DNA from 2 places in the Mycobacterium dioxanotrophicus genome. Region 1 is predicted to be linked to the other one. Evidence: predicted binding sites of a transcription regulator. Region 1 holds the regulator's gene; the other holds the start of a gene.

Region 1 (7,322 bases):
TGCCAGCAGGTTCAGCGCGTCGTCGTCGACCTGCCTGCCCTGGCAGGCGCGCCGCACGCCCCGCACGACCTTCTCCCGGCTGAACGGCTCCGTGACGCCACTGCGTTTGACGACCGCCAGCACGGCAGTCTCTACCGTGGTGAATCGGCGGCCGCATTCGGGGCACGAACGCCGACGCCGAATGGCCTGCCCCTCGTCGGTTTCTCGCGAATCGACCACCCGCGAATCGGGATGACGGCAGAAGGGACAGTGCATCACCGCTCCTTCGTCATTCCGCCAGACCACAAGTTCGAGCGCCCTTGAGCCTACCTGCGCCGCCGGCGGTACTGCCCACGCCGGGTCCAATGGCACGTACTTCGCCGGACATCCGGCGAGTGCCGTTGCACACCAAGCCGTTTCGCCGCTCATGGCACGGTCAGCCGACAGGTGCGATCAGCGTCTGACCCGCATCCACGGCGACGGACTTGAGCTGGTTCAGATCGCGGATCTGCTGCACGACCTCGGCGACCGGTGCATCGGGAGCCACCCGCCGGGCCACCTGCTGCAGGGACTCACCGCTGCGCACCTGCACGACGGCCAACTCGTCGGGTGTCGGTGCGGCGGTCCCGACCACACCGCCCATCTGCGCCACCAGGCCCAGCCATACGGTGATCCCGGCGGCCACCAGCGCCAACAGGACTGTGGTCACGGGCGTGATGGGCTTGCGGCGATGCGACGCCCGTGACATCAGCACCCCGGTACCCCGGTACCGCAGGGCCGCCCCACCAGGACGCATCGGAGCTGGCCGGCCCACCGACCGAGGCCTGCGAACGGGACGGGCATCACGCTGGGGCAGCGGAGCGGGCCGGCTCGCCAACACAGCTGCGCGGGTCTCGGCGGGAATGTGGAGGATGGCCATCTGACTGCCTTTCAAGTCCGGGCGTTCGCTTCTGTGTTCGAATATAATCGATCAGGTGTTCGAACGATAGAACGTGTGATCGAACTGTTGCCAAAAGATAGACCGGGGTACCGACAAGTTCGGTTGAGGCGATTGACATCCGCACCCCGGCCCGGCCCTGGGGTCGCCCGGGGACGACACGCCTCGAACACATGTTTGATCATTGCGCGTACAGCGACTAGATTCGGCGCCATGAGCGACGAGAGCACCGACACTTCTGCTCCTCACGTGCGCGGCGACACCCCGGCCGACACCGACGGCACCAGTCGGCGCCGCAGTCCCGACAGCAGCCTCACCGAACGGCAGCGGACCATCCTCGAGGTGATCCGGGCGTCGGTCACCAGTCGCGGCTACCCGCCGAGCATCCGTGAGATCGGCGACGCGGTCGGCCTGACCTCGACGTCGTCGGTCGCGCATCAATTGCGCACGCTCGAGCGCAAGGGCTACCTACGGCGTGACCCCAACCGGCCGCGTGCGGTCGATGTGCGGGCAGCCGACGATCCCGTGGTGACGCCGGTGGTGACCACCGACGTGGCCGGGTCCGATGCGCTGCCCGAGCCCACTTTCGTCCCTGTGCTCGGTCGTATCGCCGCGGGCGGCCCGATCCTCGCCGAGCAGGCGGTCGAGGATGTCTTCCCGCTGCCGCGCGAGCTTGTGGGCGAAGGCTCGCTGTTCTTGCTCAAGGTGGTCGGCGACTCCATGGTCGATGCCGCGATCTGCGACGGCGACTGGGTGGTCGTGCGGCAGCAGAACGTCGCCGACAACGGCGACATCGTGGCGGCGATGATCGACGGCGAAGCGACGGTCAAGACGTTCAAGCGGACCCGCGGCCAGGTATGGCTCATGCCGCACAATCCGGCCTACGACCCGATCCCCGGCAACGACGCCGCCGTGCTCGGCAAGGTCGTCACCGTCATCCGCAAGATCTAGACCCCGTTCGAGGCGCGTCTCACTCGGCCCGGACGAATCCATTCGTCCGGGCGAACTCCTCGCTGGCGAACCAGATCTCGGCAACCGCATCGTCGTATTGACGACTGTCGGGTGACCAGTACATGCCCGACTTGGTGTCCGCCTTGATGGGGTAACCCTGCGGTGCCCGCTGAGGATCGTCCAGCGGCAGGTGCAGCGCCGTGGCGCTGGCCACCGGCTCGTCCAGTTCGATCGCCGCGTGCCGCCCACTGTGGGTCTCTGCGTCAGGATCGATCCGCGGTATCAGCGTCGGGATGGGCGTCGGCGCGGTGTCGACGTTGTCGGAGTCGAAGTCGGGATCCACCGGCGTCGCGGTGTGCTCGCGCGGCTCCTCGGCGACGTCGGCGGCGGCATCGGCGGCATCGGTGTCGTCCTGCTCGTCGAGGTCGTCCTCGTCATCGTCGTGGCCGCTGAGCAGCTCGACGGCCTCTTCCGGCGGTTCGTCATCATCGACGTCACCGATGGGGTCCACCCCGCCGGGGGAAGCCCACTGGCTCACGGGCATCGCGATGTCGGTCGGGTCGTCGTACGGCGAGGCTGCCGGGGTGTATGCCGCGGCCGGCGTTGCGGACTCGTAAGACCCTGCGAACCGCGCCGTGCCCGCCTCGGCTGCCCCGTACCCGGCCGGTTCGAACGGATTCGACTCGTCGACATGCTGCGTCGGTGCCTGGGCCTCGTCGTAGTCGTGCGCCTGATAGCGGCCCTGCTGGTAACCGACCTGGTCGTAGTGGCCTTCATCGTGCGGCGCGTCGTCATCGTCGTGCCCGTCGTCATAGCGGGCATCGTCGTAGTCGGAGCCGTAGTGGTCGTCGTCCTCGAATCCGTCGTGGTCGAAGTCGTCGTCGCCCCGACCGCGACGCCGGTGCCACAGTGCGGCGCCGACGATCAGGCCGGCCAGCAAGACGACCGGGATCACCGCGAGCAGCCACCACCAGTTCCAGTGCCAGGCGAACGGCTTGCTCGGCTCCGACGGCGACGCCTGCGGAGTCCCGTGAGGCTGATTGGCGTCCAGCCCGGGGATCTCCAGGCCGGCCAGCGACGACGCCAGGTTCGGCGGCTCTGTGGTGAAGGTGTTGTCCGAACGGTCCCAGGAGATCGCTCCCCCGCTGAACTTCTGCGTGATCACGCTGCCGTTCTCGGTCTGATCCGACATCGGCGCGCCGAGATCACCGTGGCCAGCGCCGAGCTTCTGCCACGCCGCGTTCATGGCACCGCGCACGATCACGGCGCCGTAGTCGGGGGTCAAGAAGATGACGGGCTTGTCGGACGCCGCGAAGCTCACGGTCCGACTGTTCTGCGCGAACCCACCGTCGGCTTCGCTGCTGGTGGGAAAGCCCAGATCACCCTCGGGGCCGCCGACACTCTGGTATTTCTCCAGCAGCTGGCCACTGATCGCGGCCGCCCCGGTGGCGGGGGTGTAGAAGATCGCGCCGTGCGCGTACTTCTGCCCGACGCCGTCGGCACCGATCGGGTACTGGTCACCGTCCTTGGCGCCCAGCGGCCCCATATCGCCGCCTTCGGCGCGGTGCGCCGCGCTGATGGCGGTGGTCGGGTCGTCGGCAACGGTCAGACCGCTGAGTTGGCCTGCCAGATCCGGTGGATCGGTGGTGAACTCCTTGGTCTTGGGGTTCCAGGACAGCTCACCGCCGGTGAACTTCTGCGAGACGACGTCGCCGCGGTAGGCCTCGTCCTCGGAGGGCACGCCCAGCACCCCTGCGGATCCGCCGAGCTTGTCCCACCCCGCGTTGATCGCGCCGCGAACTACGTGCGCCCCGGTCGTCGGGGTCCAGAAGATGACCGGTTTGTCGGATGCGCTGAAGGTCGAATTGCGGCTGTCCGGCGCACGTCCGGCACCTTCGTCGATGGTGGGGAATCCGAGATCGCTGTCGGCGGGGCCGCCGAGCGCCTCGTACTTCTCGAGGATGGCGCCCGTCACGTAGTGCGCACCCGTCGCGGGGGGTGAAGAAGATCTTTCCGGTGGCGAAGTTCTGCCCGAACCCCGAGCCGGCGGCGTAGACATCGCCGTTGCGCGCCCCCAGCGGTCCGCCGTCCCCACCGCTGGCATCCCAGGCCGCGGAGATGGCGGCACCCGCATCGGATTCGGGGCTCGCCGCCGCCACCGGCGCCAACAGGCCGGCGACGGCCACTGCGAACAGACCGGCCGTCACCCGCCGAACGGCCCCGTTCAGCCTTGTTCCCGGCCTCGTCATGCATCCTCCCCGCTGTTCGGCAAAGTTCCGAAGAATGTATCCCGCCCGACAACTCTGCTTTAGTCGGCGGCGATAACCAAGGAACATCGCCGATCGCGGGTCAAAAAACCCTGCGATTCAACCGTTCAGCGGGCTGCGCACCGGCGTTTTCGGATAGTCCCGACCGGGTCAGACCCCCAGACTACGACCGATGATCTCCTTCATGATCTCGGTGGTGCCGCCGTAGATGGTCTGCACCCGGGCGTCCAGGTAGGCCCGCGCGATCGGGTATTCACGCATGTATCCGTAGCCGCCGTGCAGCTGAAGACACCGGTCGATGAGGCTGACCTGCTTTTCGGTCGAGTACCACTTGGCCATCGCCGCCTGTTCGACCGTCAGCTTCTCGTTGAGGTGCAACCGCACGAATTCGTCGACCATCATCCGCACGACGGTGGCCTCGGTGGCCAGCTCGGCCAGCAGAAACCGGCTGTTCTGGAAACTGCCGATCGGCCTGCCGAACGCCTTGCGCTCCTTGGCGTACTGCAGCGTCTGTTCGAGCACCGTCTCCATGGCTGCGGCGGCCATGATGGCGATCGAGATGCGCTCCTGCGGCAGATTCTGCATCAGGTAGACGAAGCCCTGCCCCTCCTCGCCGAGCAGGTTCTCGACCGGAACCTTCACGTCGGTGAACGACAGCTCGGCGGTGTCCTGGGCTTCGAGGCCGATCTTGTCGAGATGACGGCCGCGTTCGAAACCCTCCATGCCACGCTCGACGACCAGCAGCGAGAAGCCCAGCGCGCCCTTGTCGGGGTCGGTCTGGGCCACGACGATCACGAGGTCGGAGTGGATGCCGTTGGTGATGAAGGTCTTCGAGCCGTTGAGGATGTAGTGGTCGCCCTCGCACACGGCGCGGGTCTTGATGCCCTGGAGGTCACTGCCGGTGCCCGGTTCGGTCATTGCGATCGCCGTGATGATTTCTCCGGTGCAGAACTTCGGGAGCCACCGCTGCTTCTGCTCCTCGTTGGCCAGCCGCAGCAGGTACGGCGCGACCACGTCGTTGTGCAGCCCGAAGCCGATCCCGCTGTAGCGGCCCGCGACCGTCTCTTCAGTGATGATCGTGTTGTAGCGGAAGTCCCCGTTGCCGCCACCGCCGTACTCCTCGGGCACGGCCATACCGAGAAAGCCCTGCTTACCGGCCTCCAGCCAGACCCCGCGGTCGACGATCTTGTCCTTCTCCCACTGATCGTGGTACGGCGCGACGTGCCGTTCGAGGAAGGCCCGGTAGGACTCGCGGAAGAGTTCGTGCTCAGGCTCGAACAGAGTGCGCTCGTACTTCACGACACCGCTCATGGTGTGACCTCCGGTACTGGGTTTTCGACTTGGGGCCAACTTATACCAACCGGATGGTTGGGCACATCCGAGGTGTATGTGCTGCGCCGTAGACTGGCCGTCGTGCCGGCGTCCCCGACAAGCCTCACGCACTGGGGTGCGTTCACCGCCCGAGTCGACGCCGGAGACATCACTGCCGTGACACCGCCGGCCGGCGACACCGACCCGTCTCCGCTGCTGGGCAACCTTCCCGGCGCCATCCGGCACCGCTCGCGCATCACCGGCCCGGCGGTGCGGCGCGGTTGGCTCCGCGACGGCCCCGGCCCGAGTAGTGGGCGGGGCGCCGACGAGTTCGTCGCGGTGTCCTGGGACGAACTGACGGAACTGTTGGCCGCCGAACTGCGCCGGGTCGTCGACACCCACGGAAATGAGGCCATCTACGCCGGCTCCTACGGATGGGCCAGCGCCGGGCGGTTTCACCATGCCCAGAGCCAGGTGCACCGCTTCCTCAAGATGCTCGGCGGCTACACCTCCTCGCGGAACTCCTACAGCCTGGGCGCCACCGCGGTGATCATGCCCCGCGTGGTCGGCACCCACGATGACCTGTTCAAGCGGTCCACCGACTGGGACGTCATCGTCGCCCACACCGATCTGCTCGTCAGCTTCGGCGGCCTCGCGCTGAAGAACACCGCCATCAACCACGGTGGCACCACCGCGCACCCCGCCCGCGACGCGCTGCGCCGGTTGCGGGACCGGGGCGGGCGCATCGTGTCGTTCAGCCCGCTGCGCGACGACGTCGACGGTGAATGCGAATGGCACGCACCTGTGCCTGGCACCGACGTCGCCGTCATGCTCGGGCTCGCCTACGTGCTGGCCACCGAGGGGCTGGCCGACCGCGCGTTCCTCGACACCTACTGCACCGGCTACGAGCGGTTCGAGCGTTATCTCCTGGGCCGTGACGACGGCATCGCGAAGTCGCCACGGTGGGCGGCGCAGATCAGCGGGATCGCCGCCGACGAACTGACTGCGCTGGCGCGACGCATGGCCTCCGGGCGCACGCTGGTCACTGTCAGCTGGTCCCTGCAACGGATCCGCCACGGCGAACAGGCTCCGTGGATGGGCCTGACGCTGGCCGCGATGTTGGGCCAGATCGGGGTTCCCGGCGGCGGATTCGGCCACGGCTACGGGTCGATGAACGAACCCGGGCTACCGCCGCTGCGCTGCCGGTTGCCGGTGCTTCCGCAGGGCCCCAACCCGGTGCAGACGTTCATCCCGGTGGCGGCCGTCAGCGACATGCTGCTGCATCCGGGCGAGCAGTTCGACTACAACGGTCAGCGGCTGACCTACCCCGACATCAAATGCGTGTACTGGGCCGGCGGCAATCCGTTCCACCATCACCAGAACATCCCCCGGCTGCGCCGAGCGCTGGCGCGCGTCGACACCGTGGTGGTGCACGACCCGTACTGGACCGCCATGGCCAAACACGCCGACATCGTCGTACCGTCGACGACGGCCTACGAACGCGAGGACTACTCCGGTTCCCGCAACGATCCGCTACTGGTGGCAATGCCGCGGCTCGCCGAGCCCTACGCGCAGTCACGCGACGACTACACGACCTTCGCCGCGCTGGCCACTGCGCTCGGCTTCGGCGAGCGGTTCACCGAGGGCCGCACTGCGCGGCAGTGGCTCGTGCACATGTACGAGAAGTGGTCTGCCGGACTGGATTTCGAGGTTCCCGCGTTCGACGAGTTCTGGGCGGCCGGCCAGCTGCGGCTGCCGACCGAACCGGGCCTGACGCTGTTGGCCGACTACCGGGCCGACCCACGGGCCCACCGCCTGGCCACGCCGAGCGGCCGCATCGAAATCTTCTCCGAGGACATCGACGGCTTCGGCTACAC
Region 2 (7,322 bases), 3.4 Mb from region 1:
ACGGCTTCTGCCGCAGGTCGGCCAATGAGTTGCGGAGGCCGCCGTCGAGCCGGATCTGCACGGCGGCCACGGCGAGCATGATGGCCGCGGTGACCATGTGCACGACCGCGTCGGTGGTGTTGTTCGGGAAGCTGAACACGAAGGCCACCTGATTGGAGAAGAACGCCCAGATGCCCGGCAGGGCACCGGCGACCGCCGCCAGCAACAGGTACAGCACCGACCATGACTTCCGCAGGCAGAACACCAGGCCCGGGCCGAACAGGGCGAGCCCGGCGACGGCATGCCAACCGTTGTAATCCATCCCCATGATCTGCACGGTGGGGGCACCGGGGCCGGTGGCGAAACTCGGCTCGGCAATGAATCCGACGACCGCCTGGACCACGTGGAACAGGGCGATCACCAACAATCCCCACTGTGCAAAGCTCCATTGCTTCACACTTCGGACGCTACGTCTACTACAGCGTGTAGTCAACGATTACCAGGTGTCGACGAACCTTCTGGTGGCCGCGGGACGCGGGTGCGCAGCGGCCGCCGCCAACGTCGCGGCGATCAGCGTGCGGGTCTCCGCCGGGTCGATGACATCGTCGATCTCGAACATCGACGCCGAGTTGAGCGCCCGTGCATTTCGCTCGGCTGCGGCGGTCGCCGCGCGGACCGCTTGCTCTCGTTCGTGCTCGTCGGCGATGGCTTCCAACTCCTTGCGCAGGCCGAGCCGGACCGCGCCCTCCAGTCCCATCGGACCCAGATGTGCGCCCGGCCATGCCACGGTCAGTAGCGGCTCGTGCAGACTGCCGCCGCACATCGCTTGTGCGCCAAGGCCGTAACCCCGGCGCAGGATCACAGCCACCAGCGGTACCGTCAGTGCCGCCCCGGCCACCAGCAGCCGGGAGCCGCGCCGCACCAGGGCTTCGGCCTCCGCGGCCGGGCCGACCATGTACCCCGGGCAGTCCACGAGTGACACCACCGGAATCCCGAATGCGTTGCACAACTGCAGAAATCGCGCCGCTTTGTCCGACGCAGCGGCCGTGATCGCACCGGCCTTCACCATGGTGTTGTTCGCGATGATGCCCACCGGTCTGCCGTCGATGCGGGCCAGTGCCGTCACCATCTCCGGGGCGAACTTCTCCCGCAGGAAGGTGACTGTGCCGGAATCGGCGAGCGTCTGGATGATCGGGCCGATCGGATAGGCGCGCCGGGCCCGCTCGGGAACCATTGTGCGCAGGGCATTTTGGTCCGCGACGGCGCAGGGAGAGGCCGGGCCGGTGAAGTAACCCAGGAGCGTGCGGGTGACGGCGACGGCGTGTGCCTCGTCGGACACCACGACATCGACGACGCCGTTGGGCGCCTGCACCGAGACCGGCCCTACGTCGTCGGGCGCGACGTCGCCCAGGCCACCACCGGCGATCATCGCCGGCCCACCCATCCCGATCGAGCTGTTCTCGGTGGCGACGATCAGATCGGCGGCCCCGGCGATCACCGCGTTACCCGCGAAGCATCGGCCATTGACCACCGCGATCCGCGGCACCATGCCGGACAGTGCGGCCCACAGCGCGAAGGCCTTGACTTCCAGGGAGGACACCGTCGGATAGTCGGTGTCACCGGGCCTGCCGCCGCCACCTTCGGCGAAGAACACCGTCGGCAACTGCATCCGCTCGATGAGATCGAACAGCCGGTCCTTCTTGCGGTGCCCGAGTGCGCCCTGGGTTCCGGCCAGCACGGTGTAGTCGTAGGACAGCACCGCGCACGCGGCGCCGTCGATGCGGGCAGTCCCGGCGACCAACCCGTCAGCCGGGGTACGGGCGATGAGGTCGTCGAGATCGCGACGCTGACGCTGCGCGGCGATCGCGAAGCGGCCGTACTCGACGAATGATCCAGGGTCGACGAGGTCGTCGATGTTCTCCCGCGCAGTGCGCGCACCGCCGTCGTGACGACGGGCCACCGCGTCGGGGCGCGCGGCGTCCTGGGTCAGTGCCCGGCGGCGCAGCAGTTCGGCAAGGTCGTCGTGCAGCGATTCGTCGGACATTTCTCGTCTCCCCTGGAATATGGGCATCGGGTCACGGGTTGCCCATCGTTGTGACCGATACTGTGTTCGATCCACGCGACCTGTTGGCCGAGGCCCGGCTGGGTGTACTCGCCACCATTAAAGCCAACGGCATGCCGCAGCTGTCTCCGGTGACGCCGTATTACGACCGTGACGCGGACGTGGTCTATGTGTCGATCAGGGCGGGGCTGGCCAAGACCGCCAACCTGCGGCGCGATCCCCGCGCGGTCGTCGAGGTCACCCGCGACGACCGGTGGGCCTGGGCAACCGCGGAAGGCTCGGTGACCCTGACCGGCCCCGGTTCCGATCCGCACGGCCCCGAGGTTCAGGCGCTTGTCGACTACTACCGCGCAGCGGCGGGTGAGCACCCCGACTGGGATGAATACCGCGCCGCCATGGTGTCGGATCAGCGCATTCTGATGGCGCTGTCCGTGGAGAAGGTGTACGGCCAGCAGCTGCGCTGACTCAGCTGATCTCGGCGGCGATGCGGTCGAGCACGGCCGGATAGCGGTTGGCCTCGCGATGGCCGCCGGGCTTGCCGCTGCTGACGATCGCCGCGGACAGCGCACGCGCCGGGTCCGCCCACACCGCGATGTCGACAAGGCCGGTGTGCCCGAACGCCGACTCGGTGTTCTTCCCGAACGGCCCGAACCGTTTGCCGCCGAGCATGTAGCCGGTGCCCCAGCGCATCGGCTTGAGACCGGTCGCCACGTCCGGTCGCATCCGCCGGGCCGGTTTGGTTGCGGCGCGCAGCGTTTCGGGCCGCATGATTCGTACCCCGTCGAGTTCGCCTCCGCGACGCAGGATCTCGGCGAAGCGGGAGAGCTCGTCGGCGTTGGAGACGGTGCTGGAGGACGGCACGACGCTGGTGAGGAACAGCGGCGTGTTGCTCAGCGGGATGATCCGGTCCAGCGTGCCGCCGACCGCGGCCCGGAATGCCGCGGCGATCGGCGGCGGGAGCGGCTTGCCGGTGGGATGGCTCGGCGCCACCAGCGAAACCTCCTCGGGCGCAACACCGTAATTGGTCCAGCGGAAGCCGAGGGGATCGAGGATCTCCTCGGCCAGAATGTCGCGGATGTTGCGGCCGGTGGCCGCCTGGACGATCTCGCGGACCAGTGGACCCCACGTCAGTCCGTGATAGATGTGCACCAGCCCCGGCCGGTACACCGGCTTGAGGTTCCCCAGTTGCTCACGGGTGTATTCGCTGTCGTTGACCCTCGTGACGTCAGGACGCGGACCCGTGTGGATCGGGACGCCTGCACTGTGGGTGATGACGTGCCGGATGGTGGTCCGGTCCTTGCCGTGGCTGGTGTAGCTCGGCAGATAGTCGCAGACCCGGTCGTCGAGGGAGAAGCACCCGCGTTCGACCAGCATGTGCACGACTGTCGTGCTGATGGCCTTGGCCGCCGAGTACACGCAGAACGGGGTGTCGGTGCGGACGGGGATCTTCTCGGCATCGGGCAGGTCGTCGGGACCGTTGCCCCAGCCGTGTCCGATCGCGCGGTTCAGGATCACTTTGCCGTTGCGCCGCAGGCACACCTGGATCGCGGGGTGCATGCCCGCGCGGTACCAGTACTGCACCGATTGCCAGATCCGCTCGACGGCCTGCGGGTCGATCTCCGAGTGGTCCTCGTCCGCGACGTCGGTGACCGCGTCGAGGTCGCCGGGGACGGCGATTCTTCCGTCTGCGCTCACGTTTGGGCCCTCTTCAACGTCGCCGACAAGTGATGCTGCAGCGGTTGGCCCACGGCCCCCATCTGCAGGGTATAGGTGAGCTCTTCTCTGGATGCCCTGATCGAACGTGACAGTGCCGTAACACTTTTGGCGCTGGAGCTGAGCCCGATGTGGGTAGCGGTCAATTCCATCTCGATGATGTCACCGATGACCGTCAGCGATCCTTCCTGGATCTCGGTGATGCCCGTGGGGTGCGCGAGGATCCATTCCACCCGACCGGGTGACGGGACGCGGAGGTAGCCGGTCTCGGCGTGCAGTGGACGGCCATCGGCACGTGCCTTGGTGCGTTGCCCGTAGGCCAGGAACGGCTTACCGACGTGGCCGAAGGTGATCTCCTCGGCGTAGTCGAACGACTCGATGGTCGGGTACTCGCCGGCACCTGGCCCCGACCAGGTGCCCAGCAGCGGAGCCAAGGCCGCGATGTCGGGATGCAGATCAACCACGGTCGCCAGCGTACGGACCGCCGGCTGTCGTATCCGATGAGGCGTCGGATGCGCTCTGCGCAGCCCACAGATCCGGACCGAAGACTTCGTAGCGGATCCGCGTCGCAGGTACGCCACGCTCCAGCAGCGTCGTCCTGACGTGCCGCATGAACGGCAGCGGACCGCAGGTGAACACCTGCACGTCGTTCGGCAGCGGCACGTCGGTCAAGTCCATGTACCCCTGCCGTGACCGAGTGTCACCGTCATCGACGGTCTCGTACCACGCGTACGCGGTGAAATCGTCGAGCTCGCGGCCCAGGTGCAGCACGGTGTCCCGCAGCGCGTGGTCCTGGGCGCGGCGGTCGGCGTGCGCGACGACCACCTTGCGCTGCGGCTGGTTGCGAGCGATGTGCTCGACGATCGGCAGCACCGTGGTGATACCCGCACCGGCGCTCGCCAACAGCAGAGGCCCGTCGGTGGGGGTGACGACGAAATCGCCCGCGGGTGCGCTGAGCTCCAGGACATCGCCGACCTTCACCTGGTCGTGCAGATAGCTGGAAACCATGCCGTCGGGTGCGCCGTTGGTGCCCCGAACCCGCCGGATGGTGATCTGCAGCCGGGTGTGCACAGCTGTGGATGAGACCGTGTACTGACGAGGTTGGCGAGAGCCATCGGGCAGGTCGACGAACACCGAGACGTACTGGCCGGGGGCGATGTCGGGTAGTTTCCCGCCATCGACCGGCTCCAGCACGAGGGAGATGACGTCGGCGGTCTCCTCGATCCGGCGGACCACCCGGTACTGGCGGGTCGGCCGGCGCGGGTCGATGTCGGCCTCCTGGTACAGCCGGGCTTCCTCGGCGACCAACTGGAGGGCGAACAGCCAGTACACCTCGCTCCAGGCGGCGGCGATTTCCGGGGTGACGGCGTCGCCGAGGACCTCGCCGACGGCAGCGAGTAGGTGTTCCCCGACGATCGTGTACTGCTCGGGACGAATCCCGAGTGAGACATGCTTGTAGGCGATTCGGCGAATGACATGGTCGAAGGGCGGGGCATCAGGATCGATCAACTGCACCGCGTACGCGACGACCGACCCGGCCAGCGCCTTGCTCTGCTCCCCGGTGGCCTGGTTGCCTTGGTTGAACACCCGCAGCAGCTCGGGGTGGGCGGCGAACATGCGCGGGTAGAAGCGTGCGGTGATGGCATCGGCATGCGCCGCGACGACGGGTGCGGTCGCCCGCACCACGTCGAGGCTCGCCGGTGACAGCAGCGAGGTGGGGGTCATGGTGCTCACGATCGGGTCCCTTCGGATCGGGCGGCGGGCTGGTGAAAAGTTATCGACGGCGAAGCAGGCCGGATAGGGTCTTTTGGCCCATGGCGACGGGATCCTTGGCCCTAGCGACCGACTGCCATCGATTGAGCGCCAACAACTTTGGTCAATGTGGCCCCAGGGGTCACAACGCGTGGGTTCTTGTCGGGGGTCGAATGTATGTTCGAAGCATGGAGGAGCAGGTCGCCGCCGCGCTCGCCGCGTTACGCACCGCGGTCGAGGGGGTGCGGGAGCTGCCGTTCGGGTCACTGTCACCGGCCGAGCTTCTCGACGTGTGCTCGGGAATCCAGGATGCACACAACCTGCTGCCCACCGCCGAACACGCCGCCATCACCGCCCTGGCCGAGCAGACCACCCCCGCGCAGATCGGGACGAAATCCTGGCCCGAAGCCCTGCGCATCCGGCTACGCATCTCCCACAAGGAGGCCCGCCGCCGCTTCCGCGACGCGATCAACCTCGGACCACGCCACACCCTGACCGGCGAACCCGTCCCGGCACGCCGAGCCGCCACCGCCGCCGCCCAAGCCGGCGGCTGGCTGACCCAGGACCACATCGAGGAATTGGAGACGTTCTTCGCCCACTGCCCCGGCTGGGTCGATGCCCAGCGCCGGCAGCAGATGGAGGAAAAACTGGTCGCCGTCGCCGCGAGCAACTGCCCCGATGTGCTGCACCACGCCATCGCCGAAGCGTTGTACCTGCTCAACCAGGACGGCGAGGAACCCATCGAGGACCTGGCCGCCCGCTCCCGCGGCATCGTGCTGGGCCCGCAGGAACCCGACGGCACCCGCACCATCCGCGGCCGGGTCACCGCCGAGCTGGGCGCCACCCTCGATGCCATCACCGGCAAATGGGCCGCCCCAGGCATGTGCAACCCCGACGACCCGACCCCGTGTACCTCTGGCACCCCCAGCCAAGAACAGATCGACACCGACACCCGCACCGCCCGGCAACGCACCCACGACGCCCTGCTCACCCTGGGCCGCCACGCATTGATGTCCGGCGAACTCGGTCAGCACAACGGGCTACCGGTGTCCATCGTGGTCACCACCACCCTGCAGGAACTCCAAGCCGGCGCCGGGATAGCGGTCACCGCCACCGGCACCAAACTGCCCATCGGCGACCTCATCCGGCTCGCGGCGCATGCCCATCACTACCTGGCCGTGTTCGACACACATGCCAACGTGCCGCTCTACCTGGGCCGCACCAAACGCCTCGCCACACCAGGGCAACGGTTGATGCTGTTCGCCCGCGACCGTGGCTGCACCTGCCCGGGCTGCACCGCCGCGGGCAACCGCAGCCAGGCCCACCACGCCACCCAAGACTTCGCCCACGGCGGCCTGACCGACATCACCGACCTCACCCTGGGCTGCGGGCCCCATCAACGCCTCGTCGGCCCCGGCAAATGGACCACCCACATCAACACCAACGGCCGCTGCGAATGGATCCCACCGGCCCTGCTCGACACCGGCCAATCCCGCATCAACACCTACCACCACCCCCAGCACTACTTCACCGACAACCAAGACGACGACGAAACAGACTGTCCGGGAACGTGATCAGGCAGTGACCGCGGCGATGACGAATGCCTGGTCGGCTGTCTCCTTGAGCTGCGGTTGGCGCTCACGGGTGGCTGTGGCATACCCGGTGAACCCGGCGGCGGCCAATGCGTCGCGCACGACGGCTGTGTCGTGCCGTAGGAAGGTCATCGAGACCGCATGCCCGAACGCCTCGTCGAAAGACAAAGGAGGGGAGCCGGTTTGGAATCCAAGAAGTAACCAGCCCGGGTCGGTGACGACCC

The links. The regulator LexA, encoded in region 1, represses DNA repair genes until DNA is damaged. The targets are predictions, from matches to a motif close to CGAACANNTGTTCG.
Region 2: the regulator LexA is predicted to act here: its motif matches at 5,677-5,690, upstream of BTO20_RS01605 (HNH endonuclease signature motif containing protein).

The regions. Positions count from the first base shown of each region.
Region 1 is NZ_CP020809.1:4,527,861-4,535,182, forward strand. It holds gene nrdR (transcriptional regulator NrdR) at 1-255, opposite strand, end outside; gene BTO20_RS22040 (LysM peptidoglycan-binding domain-containing protein) at 416-898, opposite strand; gene lexA (transcriptional repressor LexA) at 1,130-1,867, shown strand; partial or broken gene BTO20_RS22050 (LGFP repeat-containing protein) at 1,887-4,116, opposite strand; gene BTO20_RS22055 (acyl-CoA dehydrogenase family protein) at 4,285-5,445, opposite strand; gene BTO20_RS22060 (molybdopterin guanine dinucleotide-containing S/N-oxide reductase) at 5,548-7,322, shown strand, end outside.
Region 2 is NZ_CP020809.1:352,904-360,225, forward strand. It holds gene BTO20_RS01575 (DUF4383 domain-containing protein) at 1-436, opposite strand, end outside; gene BTO20_RS01580 (acyl-CoA carboxylase subunit beta) at 476-2,023, opposite strand; gene BTO20_RS01585 (PPOX class F420-dependent oxidoreductase) at 2,074-2,505, shown strand; gene lipE (lipase LipE) at 2,507-3,736, opposite strand; gene BTO20_RS01595 (peroxynitrite isomerase) at 3,733-4,218, opposite strand; gene BTO20_RS01600 (globin domain-containing protein) at 4,211-5,479, opposite strand; gene BTO20_RS01605 (HNH endonuclease signature motif containing protein) at 5,695-7,080, shown strand; gene BTO20_RS01610 (class I SAM-dependent DNA methyltransferase) at 7,081-7,322, opposite strand, start outside.